Regions from separate parts of the Superficieibacter sp. genome, predicted to be linked through region 1. Evidence: predicted binding sites of a transcription regulator. Region 1 holds the regulator's gene; each other region holds the start of a gene.

The links. Region 1 encodes CRP, which controls carbon source genes, mostly activating them, when cyclic AMP is high. Its sites were predicted from a motif close to ATGTGANNNNNNTCACAT; they were not measured.
Region 2: the regulator CRP is predicted to act here: its motif matches at 2,719-2,736, upstream of msrB (peptide-methionine (R)-S-oxide reductase MsrB).
Region 3: the regulator CRP is predicted to act here: its motif matches at 3,366-3,383, upstream of focA (formate transporter FocA).

Annotation. Positions count from the first base shown of each region.
Region 1 is NZ_DAMAPU010000017.1:64,527-72,076, forward strand. Features, by position in the region: gene prs (ribose-phosphate diphosphokinase) at 1-235, opposite strand, end outside; gene RT197_RS19790 (NrtR DNA-binding winged helix domain-containing protein) at 435-1,154, shown strand; gene RT197_RS19795 (hydrolase) at 1,188-2,252, shown strand; gene RT197_RS19800 (YheU family protein) at 2,255-2,473, shown strand; gene RT197_RS19805 (phosphoribulokinase) at 2,498-3,367, shown strand; gene RT197_RS19810 (OsmC family protein) at 3,392-3,796, opposite strand; gene crp (cAMP-activated global transcriptional regulator CRP) at 4,102-4,734, shown strand; gene RT197_RS19820 (YccS/YhfK family putative transporter) at 4,786-6,861, shown strand; gene RT197_RS19825 (aspartate aminotransferase family protein) at 6,851-7,550, opposite strand, start outside.
Region 2 is NZ_DAMAPU010000001.1:372,696-380,245, reverse strand. Features, by position in the region: gene sppA (signal peptide peptidase SppA) at 1-204, shown strand, start outside; gene ansA (asparaginase) at 256-1,272, shown strand; gene yajD (HNH nuclease YajD) at 1,477-1,821, shown strand; gene RT197_RS02020 (YeaC family protein) at 1,870-2,145, opposite strand; gene msrB (peptide-methionine (R)-S-oxide reductase MsrB) at 2,188-2,601, opposite strand; gene gapA (glyceraldehyde-3-phosphate dehydrogenase) at 2,943-3,938, shown strand; gene RT197_RS02005 (D-hexose-6-phosphate mutarotase) at 4,013-4,897, shown strand; gene RT197_RS02000 (aldo/keto reductase) at 4,936-5,790, opposite strand; gene RT197_RS01995 (MipA/OmpV family protein) at 5,885-6,631, opposite strand; gene yeaG (protein kinase YeaG) at 7,064-7,550, shown strand, end outside.
Region 3 is NZ_DAMAPU010000003.1:131,330-138,879, forward strand. Features, by position in the region: gene pflB (formate C-acetyltransferase) at 116-2,398, opposite strand; gene focA (formate transporter FocA) at 2,450-3,307, opposite strand; gene ycaO (30S ribosomal protein S12 methylthiotransferase accessory factor YcaO) at 3,712-5,472, opposite strand; gene RT197_RS07430 (DUF421 domain-containing protein) at 5,610-6,302, shown strand; gene serC (3-phosphoserine/phosphohydroxythreonine transaminase) at 6,486-7,550, shown strand, end outside.

The DNA of each region.
Region 1 (7,550 bases):
ACGGCAGTTCCAGATGGCTGACCAGCACATCGGTGGTGTGACGCACGGCATCGACTAACTGAGCCAGCAGCATGAAATCATTCATGTCATGCATGGCGGCGGCGCGGATGCGCATCAGCTGTGCCGTTTGTGGCAGCGCGCCGGTCACTTTCAGCCAGACCGCGCCATCGGGAAATACGCCGTGCGTGAATGCGATTTGCTGATTATCGATGAATAACTGCAATCGATGTTCCATCATTTCACCCTCTCAGTTAGTTAATGTCCCTGCGACAATTTAATAATGTCCCTAAGACACATATTATGCAAGTTATTTTTTAAACAAAAAGCACCCTATCATTAACACGTTGATAATGTGTAAAAAAAAAGCACGTATTCTGCACCGCTATGGGCTGCTAAACTGAAAGCCCCTTTTCCACGACGATCTGAGACGGCAGATGATCACCGAAGCTGAGTACCTGAAGAATTACGACGCCACCCGTTTTCCCTCGCCGCTGGTGACGGTGGACAGCGTGCTGTTTACCCTGCACGAGGGAAAACTCTGCGTCCTGATGGTAGAGCGCGCCAGTCAGCCGCAGCAGGGATGCTGGGGATTGCCGGGCGGGTTTATCGATATCGCCCGTGACCAGCACACGCGCGACACCGCCCTGCGTAAGCTCACCGAAAAAACCGGGGTTTCCCCGTCGTGGCTGGAACAGCTTGATACCTTTTCCGGCCCGGATCGCGATCCGCGCGGCTGGAGCCTGACCATCGCCTGGTTTGCGCTCATCGCCTGGGTGGATTGCGCGCCGCATATTGCGAGCGTCAGCGATGCCCGCTGGCTGCCGGTAGACGAGCTGGACGGTTACGCCCTGGCATTTGACCATCAAAAGATTATTGAGACGGGCCTGCACCGCCTGCGGCAAAAGACGATGTACTCCCTGCTGCCGGTTTATTGCCTGCCTGATACCTTCACCCAGGCGCAGCTTCATGAGGCAACGGAAATTATCCTCGGCCAGCCGATCCAGCGTAAAAGCCTGATCCGCCGCATTGAAGCCTCCGGGATGCTGGAAGAGACCGGCGAAAGTGTGGCGACCGGGGCACGCAAAGCGCGGCTCTGGCGACGCAAACCGGACGTCGATATTCATCTGTTTTCGCGTAATCTGCTTGCCGACTAGCGGCGATTACCGTCAAATGCATAAACCGTAGTGATGAAAAGCGGTATATTACCGCGCCACTTTCTTAACATAATCCGTGCTATGGCCCACATTTCATCTGACGAACATTTCGCCACACAGGGCGATACACGCGTTTTCCACCCGATGCCGGGCGCGCGAAATCCGCATCTGCAAACCATGCTGCCACGCCTGCTGCGCCGCAGGCTTCAGTTCACCCCGGTCTGGCAGCGTCTGGATCTGCCGGACGGTGATTTTGTCGATCTGGCGTGGAGTGAAGATCCGTCGCAGGCGCAGCACAAACCCCGGCTGGTGGTCTTTCACGGGCTGGAAGGCAGCCTGCATAGTCCTTACGTCCACGGCCTGATCCAGTCTGCCAGCGAGCAGGGCTGGCTGGGCGTGGTGATGCATTTTCGCGGCTGTAGCGGCGAGCCAAACCGCCTGAACCGCATCTATCACTCCGGCGAAACGGAAGACGGTAGCTGGTTTTTACACTGGCTGAAACGCGAATTCGGCCCCGCGCCGACCGCCGCCGTGGGCTATTCACTCGGCGGTAACATGCTGGCGTGCCTGCTGGCGAAAGCAGGCGCGGACGCGCCGCTCGACGCCGCCGTGATTGTCTCCGCGCCGTTTGTGCTGGAAGCGTGCAGCTACCATATGGAAAAAGGCTTTTCCCGCGTTTATCAGCGCTATTTGCTTAACCTGCTGAAAGGCAACGCGTCGCGAAAACTCAAAGCCTATCCCGGCACCCTGCCGATTGAGCTGGCGCAGTTGAAGCGCGTGCGCCGCCTGCGCGATTTTGATGACTTGATCACCGCACGCATCCACGGTTTTGCTGACGCGATTGATTACTATCGTCAGTGCAGCGCCATGCCGTTACTTAATCAGATCGCTAAACCGACGCTGATCATCCATGCTAAAGACGATCCTTTTATGGATCACCACGTTATTCCCGATCCCGCCACCTTACCGCCGCAGGTTGAGTACCAGCTTACCGAGCACGGCGGTCACGTTGGCTTTGTCGGCGGTACGCTGCGCCGCCCGGAAATGTGGCTGGAAAAACGCATTCCCGACTGGCTGAAAACCTATCTCGGAGCCTGAAGATGATTATTCCCTGGCAGGATCTTGACCCTGTAACCCTCGATAGCCTGATCGAAAGCTTTGTCTTGCGTGAAGGCACCGATTATGGTGAACATGAGCGCTCACTGGCGCAAAAAGTCGCCGACGTAAAGCACCAGTTACAAACCGGCGAAGCCGTGCTGGTCTGGTCAGAGTTGCATGAGACGGTCAATATCATGCCTCGCAAGCAGTTTCGCGGCTAAATAACTGATAATCAGGGAGTAGCTATGTCTGCCAAACATCCGGTGATTGCGGTCACAGGCTCCAGCGGGGCAGGAACCACCACCACCAGCCTCGCCTTTCGCAAGATCTTTGCCCAGCTCAGCCTGCACGCGGCGGAAGTCGAAGGGGACAGTTTCCATCGCTACACCCGCCCGGAAATGGATATGGCGATCCGTAAAGCGCGCGATCTTGGTCGGCACATTAGTTATTTCGGCCCGGAGGCGAACGATTTCGGCCTGCTGGAACAAACCTTTATTGAATACGGACGGTCGGGCACCGGGCAGGCGCGAAAATACCTGCATACCTATGATGAAGCAGTGCCGTGGAATCAGGTGCCCGGCACCTTCACGCCGTGGCAGCCGCTGCCGGAACCGACCGACGTGCTGTTTTATGAAGGACTGCATGGCGGCGTGGTGACGCCGCAGCATGACGTCGCCCGCCATGTTGATTTGCTGGTGGGCGTGGTGCCTATTGTTAACCTCGAGTGGATCCAGAAACTGATCCGCGATACCAGCGAGCGTGGGCATTCGCGCGAGGCGGTGATGGACTCGGTGGTGCGTTCAATGGAGGACTACATTAACTTCATCACCCCGCAGTTCTCCCGCACCCATATCAACTTCCAGCGGGTGCCGACCGTTGACACCTCCAACCCGTTTGCCGCCAAAGGCATCCCGTCGCTGGATGAAAGCTTTGTGGTGATCCACTTCCGCAACCTCGAAGGCATCGATTTCCCCTGGCTGCTGGCGATGCTGCAAGGCTCATTTATATCTCACATCAATACTTTAGTGGTGCCGGGCGGGAAAATGGGGCTGGCGATGGAGCTGATCATGCTGCCGCTGGTTCAGCGGCTGGTGGAAGGCAAAAAAATCGAATAGCCGGGCGCGAGGCCCGGCGACGGATCAGGCAACGTTCACTTCGTATGAATGGGTAATATTCACGGCTTTTTCCAGCATCAGCGCTACCGAACAGTATTTCTCTGCCGAGAGGTCTACCGCGCGGGACACGGCGCTGTCTTTCAAATCGTGACCGGTGACGATAAAGTGCAAATTGATATGGGTGAACAGGCGCGGGGCCTCTTCACGGCGCTCTGAGGTCAGTTTCACCTCACAGTGGGTAACCTCCTGACGCCCCTTTTGCAGGATCGACACCACGTCAATCGCACTGCATCCGCCTGCCGCCATCAGCACCATTTCCATCGGGCTGGGCGCTTTATCACCGGAGTTACCGTCCATTAAAATCTGGTGGCCGGAAGCCGACTCGCCCAGGAACGTTAACCCTTCAACCCACTTCACTCGCGCTTGCATATTCATCAACTCCCGTATGGCAATTTTCTTCCCAGATTACGCGCACATAACAATTCTCGCAACGGAAGGCGACCTGCGTCATGCTGAAGCGAGACACCAGGAGACAGGCGGCAAAAGCTATGCTAAAACAGACGGGATGCTACAGTGATATATTGACTTAGTGCATGTATGCACGGGTCATCAGATACACGGCTGCGGAACATACCGACAGTCAGCTTCCCCGCCAGAGGGAAGGACACGATTGCAACCCCGGAGGCAACGTCATTTAGCCGCCGGAGATAGTTTATAACAGAGGATAACCGCGCATGGTGCTTGGCAAACCGCAAACAGACCCGACTCTAGAATGGTTCTTGTCTCATTGCCATATTCATAAGTACCCATCAAAGAGCACGCTGATTCACCAGGGTGAAAAAGCGGAAACGTTGTATTACATCGTTAAAGGCTCCGTGGCAGTGCTGATCAAAGATGAAGAAGGGAAAGAGATGATCCTTTCTTATCTCAACCAGGGCGATTTCATCGGTGAACTGGGCCTGTTTGAAGAAGGTCAGGAGCGTAGCGCCTGGGTGCGGGCCAAAACCGCCTGTGAAGTCGCAGAAATTTCCTACAAGAAATTCCGTCAGCTGATCCAGGTTAACCCGGACATTCTGATGCGTCTTTCAGCGCAAATGGCGCGTCGCTTACAGGTCACGTCTGAGAAAGTGGGCAATCTCGCCTTCCTTGACGTAACCGGCCGCATCGCGCAGACGCTGCTTAACCTCGCCAAACAGCCGGACGCGATGACTCACCCGGACGGTATGCAGATCAAAATCACCCGTCAGGAAATCGGCCAGATCGTTGGCTGCTCGCGTGAAACCGTCGGCCGCATTCTGAAAATGCTGGAAGATCAGAGCCTGATCTCCGCACACGGTAAAACCATCGTCGTTTACGGCACCCGCTAAGTTCGTTCACCGGCGCATTCCACTGCGAATGCGCCGGTTTCGTTATTCTCTATGTGGCGCAGGCTGATCTATCACCCGGAAGTGAATTACGCACTACGACAAACCCTGGTGCTCTGTTTGCCCGTGGCTGTCGGTCTGATAATCGATCGGCTTCAGTATGGCCTGCTCTTCTCGCTGGTGCCCGCCTGCTGCAACATCGCCGGTCTGGATACCCCGCACAAACGCTTTTTCAAACGTCTGATTGTCGGCGGCTCGCTGTTCGCAGGCAGTAGCCTGGCGGTACAGCTTTTGCTGGCGCAGGGCGCGCCGCTGCCGCTGGTGCTTACCGCGCTGGCGCTGATCCTCGGCGTTACCGCGGAAATCAGTCCGCTGCATGCACGTCTGCTCCCGGCCTCATTAATTGCAGCCATTTTCACGCTTAGCCTCGCGGGGTCCGTTCCGGTCTGGCAGCCGATGCTGCTCTACGCGACGGGTACGCTCTGGTACGGTTTATTTAACTGGTTCTGGTTCTGGCTGTGGCGCGAACAGCCGCTGCGCGAGTCGCTCAGCCTGCTTTACCGCCAGCTTGCCGACTATTGCGAAGCCAAATACAGCCTGCTGACCCAGCATGTCGATCCGCAAAAAGCCCTTCCGCCGCTGCTTGCCCGCCAGCAAAAAACGGTCGATCTCATTACCCAGTGCTATCAACAGCTGTACATGCTGTCGGAGAAAAAACACCATAACTACAGGCGGCTGCGCTGGATGTTCCAGATGGCACTGGATTTGCAGGAACATATTTCGGTCAGCCTACACCAGCCGGAAGAGGTACAAAAGCTGGTAGAACAAAGCCATGCGGAAGCGGTGATCCGCTGGAATGCGCAAACCGTTGCCGCCCGTCTGCGGGTGATGGCGGACGATATTCTGTACCATCATTATTCTGGCCGCTTCAATATGGACAAGCAGATCGGCGCGCTGGAGAAAATCGCCCGTCAGAACCCGGATAACCCGGTGGGTCAGTTCTGCGCCTGGCACTTTAGCCGTATCGCCCGCGTGCTGCGCACCCTGCGTCCGCTTTATCCGCGTGATTTAATGGCCGACCGCCAGCGCCGTCTGCCGCTGTGGGCGGCGCTGAAAAGCTATTTATCGCTGAAGTCCCCCGCCCTGCGCACCTCGGCGCGTCTTAGCGTCATGCTCAGTATCGCCAGCCTGGCGGGAAGCGTTCTCCACCTGCCGAAGCCCTACTGGATCTTAATGACCATCATGTTCGTCACCCAAAACGGCTACGGTGCCACGCGGGTGCGCATTCTGCATCGAACGCTTGGCACGCTGGTGGGGCTGGTCATCGCCGGGGCGACGCTGCATTTTAACGTCCCGGACGGTTTTACGCTCTGCGCCATGTTGGCGATCACCCTTATCAGCTATCTGATCCTGCGCAAAAATTACGGCTGGGCGATGATCGGTTTTACAGTCACGGCGGTGTACACCCTCCAGTTGATCAATCTTAACGGCGAACAGTTTATTCTGCCGAGGATGATCGACACTGCGCTGGGCTGCCTGATTGCATTCGGCGGCATGGTCTGGCTGTGGCCGCAGTGGCAAAGCGGCCTGCTGCGCAAGAACGCAGACAGTGCGCTGGAGGCGGACCAGGAGGCACTGCGGCTGATTTTAAGCGACGATCCGCAGGCTCCGACCCTGGCGTACCAGCGGATGCGGGTCAACCAGGCGCATAACGCGCTGTTTAACTCGCTGAACCAGGCCATGCAGGAGCCGGGATTTAATAGCCGGTATCTGGAAGATATGAAACTGTGGGTCACGCACAGCCAGTTTATTGTCGAGCATATCAACGCCATGACCACGCTGGCACGCGAGCACAATATGCTGACGCCGGATCTGGCGCAGCGTTATCTGCAATCCTGTGAAATTGCGCTGCAACGCTGCCAGCAGCGGCTGAAATCTGACGGGCCGGGCAGCGCGGGGGATGTCAATATTCTCGAAGCGCCGGACGCCGCCCCGCAAGGGCCGTTAAGCACCATGGAGCGGCATCTGGAGCGCATTCTGGGGCATCTGAACACCATGCATACCATTTCGTCGGTAGCCTGGCGTCAACGCCCGCATCATGGGATTTGGCTCAAGAGAACTAAGCGTTAACCCGTTTCGCCACCGCCTGCGCGAAGCGTTCCAGCCCTTCGTGAATATCCGCCTCTTCTACCACCAGCGACGGGGCAAAGCGCATTACGTCCGGTCCGGCGTTCAGCACCATCACGCCTTCCTGCGCGGCGGCATACAGGAAATCCCGCGCACAGCCTTTGTACTGCGGCTTCAGCTCTGCGCCAATCAGCAGGCCCATTCCACGAATATCGCTGAAAATAGCGTATTTCTGGTCGATTTTTTGCAGATGCTCAACAAAAATCTGCCGTTTGGCGTTTACGCCGTCGAGCACGTGCGGCGTATTGATGATATCGAACGCCGCGCCCGCGACCGCGCAGGCCAGCGGGTTGCCGCCGTAGGTCGAACCGTGCGATCCGGCATGAAAGGCGCTGGCAATATCCTGGGTGGTTAGCATCGCGCTGATCGGAAAACCGCCGCCGAGCGCTTTGGCGCTGGTGAGAATATCCGGCGTCACGCCGTAGTGCATATAAGCAAAGAGATCGCCGGTGCGCCCCATTCCGCATTGCACTTCGTCAAAGACCAGCAGCGCCTGATGCTGATCGCACAGTTCGCGCAGCCCCTGCAAGAATTCCGGCGTCGCCGCCGTCACGCCGCCCTCACCCTGAATCGGCTCGACCACTACCGCGCAGGTATGATCGTCCATTACCGCTTTTACCGCGTGCAGGTCA
Region 2 (7,550 bases), on a different contig from region 1:
GAAGAACCTGGCTTCCTCAACATGGTGGTAGACAGCGTATTCGCCTCGGCGCGTGTCAGTCTGCCGCAGGCGATGCAGGCTTATCTGCCCGCATCGCTGGCCGGAGCCGCAAGCGTCGTGAAGGAAGAAAGTGATAAGCTTGCCGCCTTTAACGATCCGCAAAACCGCTATGCGTTTTGCCTGACCTGCGCGAATATTCGCTAAAGTGTTTCCCCTCCGCCTGCGGAGGGGAGCTTTTCACCCTAAGAAACTATCATGCAAAAGAAATCCATTTACGTCGCCTATACCGGCGGCACCATCGGGATGCAGCGTTCCGACCAGGGTTACATTCCTGTTTCCGGTCATCTTCAGCAGCAACTGGCCCAGATGCCAGAGTTCCATCGCCAGGAAATGCCGCAGTTTACAATCCATGAATATCAGCCGCTGATGGACTCTTCGGATATGACGCCGCAGGACTGGCAGCATATCGCCGAAGATATTAAGGCGCATTACGACGACTATGACGGCTTCGTAATCCTGCACGGCACCGACACCATGGCCTATACCGCCTCGGCGCTCTCGTTCATGCTGGAGAATCTTGGCAAACCGGTGATTGTGACAGGGTCACAAATCCCGCTGGCAGAACTGCGCTCCGACGGACAGATAAATTTGCTGAATGCGTTATACGTGGCGGCGAATTACCCTATCAACGAAGTGACGCTGTTTTTCAATAACCAACTGTATCGCGGCAATCGCACCACTAAAGCCCACGCCGACGGTTTTAACGCCTTCGCCTCGCCCAATCTGCAACCTTTGCTGGAAGCGGGTATTCATATTCGCCGCCTCGGTACACCGCCCGCCCCACAGGGCACCGGCGAGCTGCTCGTGCACCCTATTACACCGCAGCCCATCGGGGTGGTGACGATTTATCCGGGCATTTCAGCCGACGTGGTGCGCAATTTCCTGCGCCAGCCGGTGAAAGCGCTGATTCTGCGTTCGTACGGCGTGGGCAATGCCCCGCAGAACGGTGAGTTTCTTGAGGAACTGGCGGACGCCAGCCAGCGCGGGATCGTCGTCATTAACCTGACGCAGTGCATGTCGGGCAAGGTCAATATGGGCGGCTATGCCACCGGCAATGCTCTGGCACACGCTGGCGTGATTAGCGGTTTTGATATGACGGTGGAAGCGACCCTGACCAAGCTGCACTATCTGCTAAGCCAGAATTTAACCCCGGACGCCATCCGCACTGCCATGATGCAGAATCTGCGCGGTGAACTGACGCCGGACGAATAACCGTCGGCCCGTCAGGGCCGTTTTAACCCTTTCGCCCTTCCCCCATGCGCAAGCAGCCACGCCGGCCCGCCGATTATTGTGCGGGTTCAGGCGGATGGTGCCAACCGAAAATCGGCCGACTGTTTTTTCACGTAATTGCATTAACAGCGGCGCGGGAATGCCTGCTACCATAGGCGTAATTAACTTTTTGTGAGGTTTTTTATCATGGCATTTATCCCTAAAAACTATGCCCGGCTGGAATCCGGCTACCGCGAGAAAGCGCTTAAGCTATTTCCGTGGGTGTGCGGGCGTTGTAGCCGTGAGTTTGTGTATTCAAATCTGCGCGAGCTGACGGTGCATCATATCGATCACGATCATTCCAACAACCCGGAAGATGGCAGTAACTGGGAAATGCTGTGTCTGTATTGCCACGACCACGAGCATTCAAAATATACCGAAGCGGATATGTATGGGACGACGGTGGTCGCCGGAGAAGATGCGCAGGATAGCGTGGGCGCAGCGAAATATAATCCCTTCGCCGATCTGAAAGCGATGATGAACAAAAAATAAGAACGTTAACGATGGCCCGACAACATCAGTTTACCGGGCCAGAAAGGATCAGGATTTGAAGGTGGCAATCGACCGGGGCGCGATGCCGAAATCCTCTTTCAGCTGCTGCTTGCTTTTCATCACCATCTGCCCGCGCGTATCAATGGTCATATGCTGAGCGTCAGTGTTATGCCGTGCCTGCCAGAGCATCACCAGTTGCAGGCTGTTCTCTTTCTGTTCAGGCGTCAGCGCCACCCCATCAGGCCATTTGCCTGTTTCCACTGCGGTTGCCAGACGTTGATAAACTTCCGGCGTCATACTCTCAATAAGCGTCTCAAGCTCCACGCTGTTGCTCCTGCCAATGGAATAATTTGCTGAATCGATTTTTCAGCCTTTGATTTGCTCGCCGTTATCATCATCGGTAAAACTCAGAGAGGCCGAGTTCACGCAGAAGCGTTCACCGGTGGGCTGCGGGCCATCCGGGAAGACGTGTCCGAGGTGGGCATCGCAATTTCCACATCGAATTTCAATGCGTTGCATCCCGTGGGAGTAATCGTTCAGCGAGCGCACCGCCTCTTCACTGACTGGCTCATAAAAGCTTGGCCAGCCACAGCCGGACTCGTATTTTGATTGCGAATTGAACAACGGCGCGTCGCAAACCAGACAATGGTAAACGCCTTCGCGCTTATTGTGCAGTAACTGACCGGTAAACGGCGGCTCAGTACCATGATTTTGCGTCACATAAAATTGCATTTCGCTCAGCGTTTTTTTCAGGGTTTCTGGTGATGGTTTGTTAGCCATTTTCATACATCTCGCTGTAGTCGCACTTACATTTATAAGCCTATTCTAACAAAACATTAACATCATAGTCCCGCTATTTGTTCTAAACTTATCCGTTGTGCAAAGCCACCCCGAAAATTGTGACGTTACTCACATTTTTCTGCGGGTAGCCCTTTAAAATTCCGGGCGCAGCCCATATGTGGTTTTCAGCCCAAAGGAAAAGTGGAACGGGTCAGTCGTCCAAAGGTTAGGCAGAGGATTGATTTGTCGCAATGATTGACACGATTCCGCTTGACGCTGCGTAAGGTTTTTGTAATTTTACAGGCAACCTTTTATTCACTAACAAATAGCTGGTGGAATATATGACTATCAAAGTAGGTATCAACGGTTTTGGCCGTATCGGTCGCATTGTTTTCCGTGCTGCTCAGGAACGTTCTGACATCGAAATCGTTGGTATCAACGATCTCCTGGACGCTGAGTACATGGCGTACATGCTGAAATATGACTCCACTCACGGCCGTTTCAACGGTACCGTAGAAGTGAAAGACGGCCACCTGGTTGTTAACGGTAAAACCATCCGTGTTACCGCTGAAAAAGACCCGGCTAACCTGAAATGGAACGAAATCGGCGTTGACGTTGTTGCTGAAGCTACCGGTATCTTCCTGACCGACGAAACTGCTCGTAAGCACATCACTGCTGGCGCGAAAAAAGTTGTTCTGACTGGCCCGTCCAAAGACAACACCCCGATGTTTGTTAAAGGCGCTAACTTTGACAAATACGAAGGCCAGGACATCGTTTCTAACGCATCCTGCACCACCAACTGCCTGGCACCGCTGGCTAAAGTTATCAACGACAACTTCGGCATCATCGAAGGTCTGATGACCACTGTTCACGCGACTACCGCAACGCAGAAAACCGTTGATGGCCCGTCTCACAAAGACTGGCGCGGCGGCCGTGGCGCTTCCCAGAACATCATCCCGTCCTCTACCGGCGCTGCTAAAGCTGTAGGTAAAGTACTGCCAGAACTGAATGGCAAACTGACTGGTATGGCGTTCCGCGTTCCGACTCCGAACGTATCCGTTGTTGACCTGACCGTTCGTCTGGAAAAAGCAGCCTCTTACGAAGAAATCAAGAAAGCCATCAAAGCCGCTTCTGAAGGCGACATGAAAGGCGTTCTGGGTTACACCGAAGACGACGTTGTTTCTACCGATTTCAACGGCGAAGTTTGCACTTCCGTGTTCGATGCTAAAGCCGGTATCGCACTGAACGACAACTTCGTGAAACTGGTTTCCTGGTACGACAACGAAACCGGTTACTCCAACAAAGTTCTGGACCTGATTGCTCACATCTCCAAATAAGCAGATGAGACACTCATCCAAAAGAGCGACTTCGGTCGCTCTTTTTTTGTTTTGAAGACAGAGGATTGCACTCAATGATTAATAAAATTTTTGCTTTACCTGTAGTCGAACAGATCACCCCGGTTCTTTCCCAACGTCAGCTTGATGAGCTGGATGTCATTGTTGTCGATCATCCGCAGGTTAAAGCGTCCTTCGCCTTACAGGGCGCTCATCTGCTCTCCTGGAAACCCGCAGGCGAAGAAGAAGTGCTGTGGCTGAGCGGCAACACGCCGTTTAAAACCGGCGTAGCGCTGCGCGGCGGCGTGCCGGTGTGCTGGCCGTGGTTCGGACCTGCTGCGCAGCAGGGTCTGCCCTCTCACGGCTTTGCACGTAACCTGCCCTGGACGCTGAAAGCGCACAATGAAGATGATAATGGCGTCGTGCTGACGTTTGAATTGCAGAGCAGCGATGAATCGCGCAAATTCTGGCCGCATGACTTCACGCTGTATGCGCGCTTCAAGCTGGGTAAAACCTGCGAAATCGAACTGGAAGCGCACGGCGAGTTCGAAACCACTTCCGCCCTGCATACCTATTTCAACGTGGGCGATATCAGCGCGGTGAAAGTGAGCGGTCTTGGCAACAGCTATATCGACAAAGTGAATGATGCCCGGCAGGGCGAGCTGGCGGATGGCGTGCAGACTTTCCCGGATCGTACCGACCGCGTGTATACCCACCCGGAAGCGTGCAGCGTGATCCATGACGCGGCGCTGAATCGCAGCATCGAAGTGATCCATCATCACCATTGCGATGTGGTGGGCTGGAACCCAGGCCCGGCGCTGTCCGCGAGCATGGGCGATATGCCGGACGACGGTTATAAAACGTTTGTTTGCGTGGAAACGGCCTGCGCCACCACCGCGCAGAAAACCAGCGAAGAGAAACCGTCTCGCCTGGCGCAAACTATTCGCGTCGCGAAACGCTAAGTCCGTTGCAAAGCGCCCTTATCCGGGCGCTTTATCCGTTACACCACGTCGAGTGGCATTTTGCGCTGTGGCGCCGGGAACGCCTTATCCAGCTTCGCCAACTGGTCCGCGCTTAAATCAATCTTTAACGCAGCGGCATTTTCTTCAACGTGCGCCACGCTTGACGCTTTCGGGATTGCCATCACGCCCTGATGACTAATCACCCATGCCAGCAAAATTTGCGCGGCGGTGGCGTTATGCGCACGGGCAATCTCCGTCACCGTACTGTTATTGAGTAAACCGCTACGCAGACGTCCGGCCTGAGCGAGCGGACAATAGGCCATCACCGGCAGCGACTGTTGCTGGCACCACGGCAGTAAATCATATTCAATTCCGCGCGAGGCCAGATGGTAAAGCACCTGATTGGTTGCGCACTGCTCGCCACCCTCAACCTGCCACAGTTCCTGTAAATCGTCATAGTCGAGATTAGACACGCCCCAGCGGGCAATTTTACCCTGCGCGATCAGCGTCTCCATGACCTCTACCGTCTCTTCCAGGGCATAATTGCCGCGCCAGTGCAGAAGGTAAAGATCAAGATGGTCAGTGCCCAGCCGTCGCAGGCTGGCTTCGCAGGCGGCAATTGCTTTTTTGCCTCCGGCATTCCACGGGTACACTTTGGACACCAGAAAAACGTTATCGCGGATCCCCTTCAGCGCCTCGCCGACCACTTCTTCCGCCCCACCGTCAGCGTACATTTCTGCGGTGTCGATAAGCGTCAGTCCCTGCTCGACGCCAGCCCGTAGCGCCGCCACTTCCGTGCTGCGCTGGCTGCGGCTTTCGCCCATATACCACGTCCCCTGACCAATGGCAGGAAGCGTGGCCTGATGACTGAACTGAATAACTTTATCTGTCATAACTCCTCCTGAGACGTTTACTGCACTACCGTAATGCAAAACAGAGCGCAAGCGCTCTGTTTTATTGCATGAAATGCCCTGTTTAAATGCCCGATTAGAAAGTGTAGGTCACGCCGGTTGAGAATACGCCTGACCAGGACTTGTCCACCATCGGGCTATCGGTGACTTCATCCGACAGGCGCGTATAGCGACCAGAACCGTAAATGTTCCAGTTATCGGTCAGGCTGTAGCTGACCGCCAGTTCCGCATACGGATTCCAGCTACTGTTAGGATCGTAGCTGTTCAGACCGCTACGACGTGCCTCTTTACCGGAAACACCGTAGTAGTATTCGTTCTGATTCTCGCTGCTCCACTCTACCCCAATGCCGGGCGTGATATGCCAGCGGTCGCTGGTGTAGCGATATAACCAGGCCAGATCCCAGGTAATGCCGTTGCTGTTATCCAGCGTATCCCCGGCCAGCGTGGTGCGCAGGAAGCCGTATGGCGTGTTATGCACGTAGGTCAGACCGGCCATCACCGTTGAGCGACGGCGATCGAGCTGGCGTAACTGGTTATTGTCGCTGTCATGAGGCTTAAAATGCAGCGGCGAGTAATAGGCCGTCACAGAAAGTTTATCGGTGGTGTCATTCCACAGGTAGTAACCCCCGCCGAGCCCACGGAACCAGAAATCATCGCCTTCATAGGCTACAACCGGTACTGGATAGACATCATCATCGTATTGTTTGTAGGGGTTCTGTACGACGCCCACACCTGCACCCACCGTCCAGGGGCCAGCCGCCTGGGCAACTGAGGCCGAAGAAGCAATAAGCACACCAAGTGCCAGAAGTTTGAATTTAGTCACAATTCACTCTTTCCCGTAGTCAAATTATCCGCTGATGGAGTGTAACCGCCCTTTACCGACATCCCAAGTAATTTACAAGATACTTACTTAGACAAACTTATTACTCTGTTTTGCAGATATGGCAAAAGGATTACCGTTTTTTTACACCAGCATGACCCGTCAGCGAATAAAGAACAGCGGCATAATTTTTTTCCTGATGAGTCGTTGATATGTCATTGAAATTAGTGCTGGCTCGCATGCAAGTTTTTCAAATGCCATCTACGCTTTATTTAGAAGGTGTATCGCCGGGCACGCTATCTTCTGGCCTCCTCTAACCTGGCATAATGGTTGCTGGAGTGTGAACGAGCGTCGTTCAGCCTACCTCTTCCGGGAGCCTCTACTATTCATATGAACGGCTCTTTACCTGTGCTAAAAACGAAAGGACGGCATGCCATGAATATATTCGATCACTACCGCCAGCGTTATGAAGCTGCCAAGGACGAAGAGTTCACACTGCAGGAATTTCTTACTATTTGCCGCCAGGATCGTAGCGCTTACGCCAACGCGGCGGAGCGGCTATTGACGGCAATCGGTGAGCCAGTGATGGTTGATACTGCTCAGGAACCACGGCTATCTCGTCTCTTTTCGAACCGGGTCATCGCACGCTACCCGGCCTTTGAGGAGTTTTACGGAATGGAAGAGGCCATTGAGCAAATTGTTTCGTACCTGAAACATGCGGCTCAGGGCCTGGAAGAGAAGAAACAGATCCTGTATTTGCTGGGGCCGGTCGGCGGCGGTAAATCTTCGCTGGCGGAACGGCTGAAAGCGCTGATGCAGCGGGTGCCGATTTACGTGCTGAGCGCCAACGGCGAACGCAGCCCGGTCAACGATCATCCGCTGTGCCTGTTTAATCCGCAGGAAGACGCGCAAATTCTCGACA
Region 3 (7,550 bases), on a different contig from region 1:
GCTGTCACCCATAAGTATAGATAACGGACAAAACCGACTGCGGGTATGAAAAAGGCCCCACTGCTGTGGAGCCTTTATTTTACGCTTTTTTAATCGCGATTTCAGTCAAAACCAATTACATGGTCTGAGTGAAGGTACGGGTAATAACGTCCTGCTGCTGTTCTTTAGTCAGGGAGTTAAAACGTACTGCGTAGCCAGATACACGAATGGTCAACTGCGGATATTTTTCCGGGTGTTCCATCGCGTCGAGCAGCATTTCGCGGTTCATGACGTTCACGTTCAGGTGCTGACCACCTTCGATGGACGCTTCGTGGTGGAAGTAACCATCCATCAGACCTGCCAGGTTGGTCTTACGAACTTCGTCGTCTTTACCCAGCGCGTTCGGCACGATAGAGAAGGTGTAAGAAATACCATCTTTCGCGTAAGCAAACGGCAGTTTAGCCACGGAGGTCAGAGAGGCAACCGCACCTTTCTGGTCACGACCATGCATCGGGTTAGCACCTGGTCCGAACGGCGCGCCAGCGCGACGACCGTCTGGGGTGTTACCGGTTTTCTTACCATAAACCACGTTAGAGGTGATGGTCAGAACAGACTGAGTCGGGATAGCGTTACGGTAAGTCGTCAGTTTCTGAATTTTCTTCATGAAACGTTCTACCAGGTCAACCGCCATGTCATCTACACGAGAGTCGTTGTTACCAAACTGCGGGTATTCGCCTTCGATTGCGAAGTCGACAGCCAGACCGTCTTCGTCACGAATCGGTTTAACTTTCGCATATTTGATAGCAGACAGGGAGTCAGCCGCAACGGACAGACCTGCGATACCACACGCCATGGTGCGGATAACGTCACGGTCGTGCAGCGCCATCAGAGAGGCTTCGTAGCTGTACTTGTCGTGCATGTAGTGGATAACGTTCAGCGCGGTGACATACTGTTTAGCCAGCCAGTCCATGAAGTGATCCATACGTTCCATCACTTCGTCGAAGTTCAGAACGTCGCCTTTGATCGGCTCAGATTTCGGACCAACCTGCATTTTCAGTTTTTCATCAACGCCGCCGTTGATTGCGTACAGCATGGTTTTCGCCAGGTTAGCACGCGCACCGAAGAACTGCATTTGTTTACCGACAATCATCGGGCTTACGCAACAAGCGATAGCATAGTCATCGTTGTTGAAGTCAGGGCGCATCAGATCGTCATTCTCATATTGCAGAGAAGAGGTATCGATGGAGACTTTAGCTGCGTATTTTTTGAAGTTCAGCGGCAGTTTTTCAGACCACAGAATGGTGATGTTCGGCTCCGGAGACGGCCCCATGGTGTACAGGGTGTTCAGGAAACGGAAGCTGTTTTTGGTGACCAGAGTACGTCCATCAACGCCCATACCACCGATAGATTCAGTTGCCCAAATCGGGTCGCCGGAGAACAGTTCATCATACTCAGGAGTACGCAGGAAGCGAACCATACGCAGTTTCATGACCAGGTGGTCAACCATTTCCTGCGCTTCTTGCTCGGTGATTTTACCGGCTTTCAGGTCACGTTCGATGAAGATATCCAGGAAGGTCGCGGTACGACCAAAGGACATTGCAGCACCGTTCTGAGATTTAACAGCAGCCAGGTAACCGAAGTAGGTCCACTGGATAGCTTCCTGAGCGGTGGTAGCCGGACCAGAGATATCGCAGCCATATTTAGCCGCCATTTCTTTGATCTGACCCAGAGCGCGATGCTGTTCTGCGATTTCTTCACGCAGACGGATAGTCGCTTCCAGGTTTACGCCGTTTTCCATGTCGGATTGCAGGGACAGGAACTGAGCGTATTTGTCTTTCGCCAGGAAATCGATACCGTACAGCGCAACACGACGGTAGTCACCGATGATACGGCCACGGCCGTAGGCATCCGGCAGACCGGTCAGCACGCCAGATTTACGGCAGTTCAGGATGTCTTTGGTGTAAACATCAAAAACGCCCTGGTTGTGAGTTTTACGGTATTCAGTGAAGATTTTCTTCAGCTGCGGGTCCAGTTCGCGGTCATACGCTTTGCAGGAACCTTCAACCATTTTGATACCGCCAAACGGGATAATCGCACGTTTCAGCGGGGCTTCAGTTTGCAGACCAACGATTTTCTCAAGCGCTTTGTTGATGTAGCCAGCGTCGTGAGAAGTGATAGTGGAGGCAACGGAGGTATCGAAGTCAACAGGCGCGTGAGTGCGGTTTTCCTGTTTAACACCTTCCATTACGTTGTCCCACAGCTTGGTGGTAGCGTCAGTCGCACCTGCCAGGAAAGACTCGTCACCCTCATACGGAGTGTAGTTTTTCTGGATGAAGTCACGGACGTTTACTGCGTTCTGCCAGTCACCTTTCGCAAAACCTTCCCAGGCTGTGGCTAATTTTTCATTAAGCTCGGACATGTAACACCTACCTTCTAAAGTGGACTTTTTATTTACTGCCTGGAACAATCATTAGTGATGATTGTTGCCACGCAGGTAAATGACCCAGTATGTCAACCCGACTAACAAACCACCGCCGATAATGTTCCCGATAGTCACTGGGATCAGGTTATCCGTGATGAAGTTCATAACAGTCAGATGAGAAAAATTGTCCGGTGATGAACCGATTGCGGTCCAGAATTCCGGGCTGGCGAAATTACGGATTACGATACCCAGGGGGATCATAAACATATTCGCGATGCTGTGTTCAAAGCCGCTGGCAACGAACATGGCGACCGGTAAAATCATAATCAGTGATTTATCGGTCAGGCTGCGGCCGGAGTAGCTCATCCACACAGCGAGGCAGACCATCAGGTTTGCCAGAATGCCGAGGCAGACGGCTTCAATAAAGGTGTGGTGCATTTTGTGGTCGGCGGTTTGCAGGACGTTAAGCCCCCATCCCCCGTTGGCGGTCATATACTCGCCGGAAAGCCACATCAGCAGCACAAAGAGCAGCGCGCCTATCAGGTTGCCGAAGTACACATTAAGCCAGTTACGTCCCAGTTGACCCCAGGTAATGCGTCCGCTGGCTTTCGCGACAACGATAAGCACGGTGGACGTAAACAGGTCAGCGCCACAAACGACGCAAAGGATCAGACCCAATGAGAAGCAAATCCCGCCTACCAGTTTCGCCATACCGTATGGCATGCCCGCAGTACCGGTCGTCGCGGTGATATAGAAAACAAAAGCAATAGAGATGAAAACGCCCGCAGTAATCGCCAGGAAAAAGGTGGTCAACGGTTGTTTCGTTGCTTTATAGACACCTGCTTCTTCGGCCACTTTGGCCATTGCTGCAGGAAGTATTAGATCAAAAGGGTTGTCAGCTTTCACACTAACTCTCTCTTTATTAAGTCGGCGACGAGATACTAACAAAGCATTATAGAAGAGAATTTGATATAGATCATATCTCGCCTGGCTTATAGGCCTGCATAGCGTATGGTTTTACAGCTATTTAGGGGTAAAGTCTTGATTATCCAAGTAAAAATAAATTTTAAAAATTACAAATTGAGTTGAATTTTTCTTTATGGTCTCCGGAGAATGGTTAATTAAAATGGAGTAATCAACACATAAGGTTACATTCTGGAAAAGATAAATCTAATTACCTTTACTCATATTTAACCTAATGATCACATTTTCGAATTTTGACCAAAAATACAAAAAACGGAGCGGTAAATTCGCTCCGTAATATAACGCAGACTTACGGGTAAGCCTACTGCTGCTATGGTTATCCGCTTTTATTTTGCCCAAAAAGCGGCTTTCGCACGCTGCAATTTTTCGTAGGCGCGTAGCAGCGACTGATGCGCAGGGAAGGCTGCTAATTCGTTATCGACTTCCTGCAACCCGTAGAACGGCGCTTCACCGCTCAGGGCGGCGCTGGCAGCTTCCACCGCTTCTGCACCGTACATGCGCACAAAAGCGTTCAGATACTGAAGCGGCTGGCGCTCTTCTTCCTGAGTAAGCAGCAGCAATGTTTGCAGGCAACGATAGTAGTTCGCCCGTTCCGCGCTGAAGACGGAGGCGTTGAACTCCATCGTCCATTCAGTCCAGATTAGCGCCTGCTCGGTATCACCGCCTGCCAGCGCGAGCATGGCTTTCAGTTCGCCAATACGCAGCGTATACCAGCCGTTATTGCTGCCGGTCGCCAGCCCAAGCAGTTCACGGACGCGAGTAAAATCGTCGTGGCCTTCTTCATCAAGCTGCTCGATAAGGCTGAGATAGTCTTCTTTATCCCAGTTGCTACCCGGCAGCGCCAGAATAGTCTCGCGCAGGTGGCTACCCATGCTGTTATTTGCCAGCCACAGATCTTCTGCCGGATAGATATCCGACATGCCCGGCACGATAATCCGGCAGGCGTAGACGCTGAGGTGTTCGTAATCAGCGATGTACACTTCTTTATCTTCCGACTTAAAGATGGCCATCAGCGTGGCGAATTCTTCTTCGGTGGTTCCTGCAAAGCTCCAGTCAACAAACGGATAATCCGCTTCCTGCTTGAACATATCCCAGGAGATCAGACCGCTGGAGTCGATGAAATGGGTTTCGAGATTGGTATGCTCAGCGACTTCTTCATCATCAAATGTCGGTGGCGTAAAGACGTCGAGATCTTTCAGGCCGCGACCCTGCAACAGTTCGGTGACGGTACGCTCCAGCGCCACGCCAAAATCAGGATGCGCACCAAATGAGGCAAAGCAGGTGCCATTAGCCGGGTTAAACAGCACTACGCAGATCACCGGATACTTGCCGCCCAGCGAACCGTCATAGGCAAAAATAGGGAACCCTTCTGCTTCCAGCGTATTGATAGCTTCAACCACGCCAGGATAACGCGCCAGTACGTCCGCCGGAATTTCCGGCAGGCTGATGGATTCGGCGATAATCCGGTTTTTAATATGACGTTCAAAGACTTCTGAAAGCCCCTGTACGCGCGCTTCATTTGCCGTATTACCCGCTGACATGCCGTTTGAAACATACAGATTGCCGATGATATTCATGGGAATATAAATGGTCTGATTATCAGACTGGCGAGTGAAAGGCAGGGCGCAGATACCGCGATCTTCATTACCGGATTGCAGGTCAATCAGCATTCCCGCGCTTAGATCGTTCTCCGGATCGTAAAAGGCGCGCAGGCGATCGTCGAGGATCCCTTTCGGCAGACTGTCGTCTTCCGGCAGCGGGAACCATTTTTCGTTCGGATAATGTACAAACGGGCCATTGGCGATGGTGTCGCCCAGCCAGAAGTCGGCAAAGAAATAGTTGGTAGAAAGACGCTCAAAATATTCGCCCAGCGCCGACGCCAGAGCCGCTTTTTTAGTCGCCCCTTTGCCGTTGGTAAAGCACAGCGCGCACTCTTTATCACGGATATGCACCGACCAGACGTTCGGCACCGGATTCAACCATGAGGCTTCTTCAATGTCAAAACCGAGGTCCTGAAGTTTGGTCTGGAAGCGAGCGATGGAATCTTCCAGGGCGGCATCTTTGCCGGGTATAAATGTTTGCGTCATGGAATTCACTTTTATCGTACGGAAAGCGCGCAATGATACGGGTTTTAGATGACCGGCGCTATCTCCCCGGCGCGCGCGGCGCAAATAAAAGTATTGGCTATGCTTATGATGAGTAACTGCCTGTTTGAGAATAAAAAATGAAAGCATTCGATCTTCAACGTATGGCGCTGGATAAAGTGCCGCTTGAGTTTCTTGGGGAAGTGGCGCTGCGCAGTTTGTACACCTTCGTGCTGGTTTTTCTGTTTCTGAAAATCACCGGGCGACGCGGCGTGCGTCAGATGTCGCTGTTTGAAGTGCTGATCATCCTGACCCTCGGTTCTGCGGCGGGTGACGTGGCCTTTTATGATGATGTGCCGATGCTGCCGGTACTGGCGGTATTCGTGACGCTTGGGCTGCTTTACCGGCTGGTCATGTGGCTGATGGCGCATAGCGAGAAGCTGGAAGATCTGCTGGAAGGTAAGCCGGTGATCATTATTGAGGATGGACAACTGGCATGGGAAAAGCTGAATGCCGCCAACCTGACCGAGTTTGAGTTCTTTATGGAGTTGCGCATCAACAGCGTTGAGCAACTGGGGCAAATTAAACTGGCGATCATGGAAACCAATGGTCAAATCAGCATTTATTACTTTGAAGATGATGAGGTGAAGCCGGGGCTTTGTATTCTGCCCGACGGTCGTGCCGGGCGTTTCACCGTCTTCCCGGCAGATGGCGAGTACGCCTGTAATCAATGTAGCGCCGTGTACGTGATGAAGGTCGGCGATCGACAGCTCTGCCCGCGTTGTGGAAATCCAGAATGGTCGAAGGCCAGCCGGGCGAAACGCATCACCTGACAGCGCTTTTGTCGGCAATCTTTCGTCAACGTGGCAGATTATATTGTGTGACAGGGCGCACATTTTTGCCTCTGCTCATATTACCCATTGCGACACATGTCACTGAATGGTAAAAACGATATCCACAGGAATAACTTATGCCCAACAGACAGGGCATATCATAATGCAGCGTGGTGAGGGGAAATGACTCAGGTCTTTAACTTTAGTTCGGGTCCGGCAATGATACCGGAAGCAGTGCTCAAACTGGCGCAACAGGAACTGTGTGACTGGCACGGTCTGGGAACGTCAGTGATGGAAATCAGCCACCGTGGGAAAGAGTTTATTCAGGTGGCGCAAGAGGCTGAAAAGGATTTTCGCGATCTGCTGAACGTCCCCTCTAATTATAAAGTGCTGTTCTGCCACGGCGGCGGGCGCGGGCAGTTTGCCAGCGTTCCGCTTAATCTGCTGGGTGACAAAACCACGGCGGACTACGTTGATGCAGGCTACTGGGCTGCCAGCGCGGTCAAAGAAGCCAAAAACTACTGCACGCCAAATGTCATTGATGCAAAAACGACCGTTGATGGACTGCGCGCGGTGAAACCGATGCGTGACTGGCAGCTTTCAGATGACGCCGCTTATTTGCATTACTGCCCGAACGAAACCATCGACGGTATCGCCATTGAGGAAACGCCGGACTTTGACGATGATGTGATCGTCACCGCTGATTTCTCTTCAACCATTCTTTCTCGTCCGCTGGACGTGAGCCGTTTTGGCCTGATCTACGCGGGCGCGCAGAAAAATATCGGTCCGGCCGGGCTGACGCTGGTGATCGTGCGTGAAGATTTGCTGGGCAAGGCGCATAAATCCTGTCCTTCGATTCTTGATTACACCATTCTTAATGACAATGAATCAATGTTTAACACCCCGCCAACCTTTGCCTGGTATCTCTCCGGCCTGGTCTTCAAATGGCTGAAAGAGCAGGGGGGCGTTGAGGCTATGGACAAGATCAACCAGCAAAAGGCCGATCTACTGTACGGCACTATCGATTGCAGCGATTTCTACCGTAATGACGTGGCGAAAGCCAACCGTTCGCGAATGAACGTGCCTTTCCAGCTTGCCGATAATACGCTGGACACGCTGTTCCTTAATGAATCCGTGGCGGCAGGACTGCACGCGCTGAAAGGACATCGCGTTGTCGGCGGAATGCGCGCTTCTATTTATAACGCTATGCCGCTGGAAGGCGTAAAAGCGCTGACTGATTTTATGATC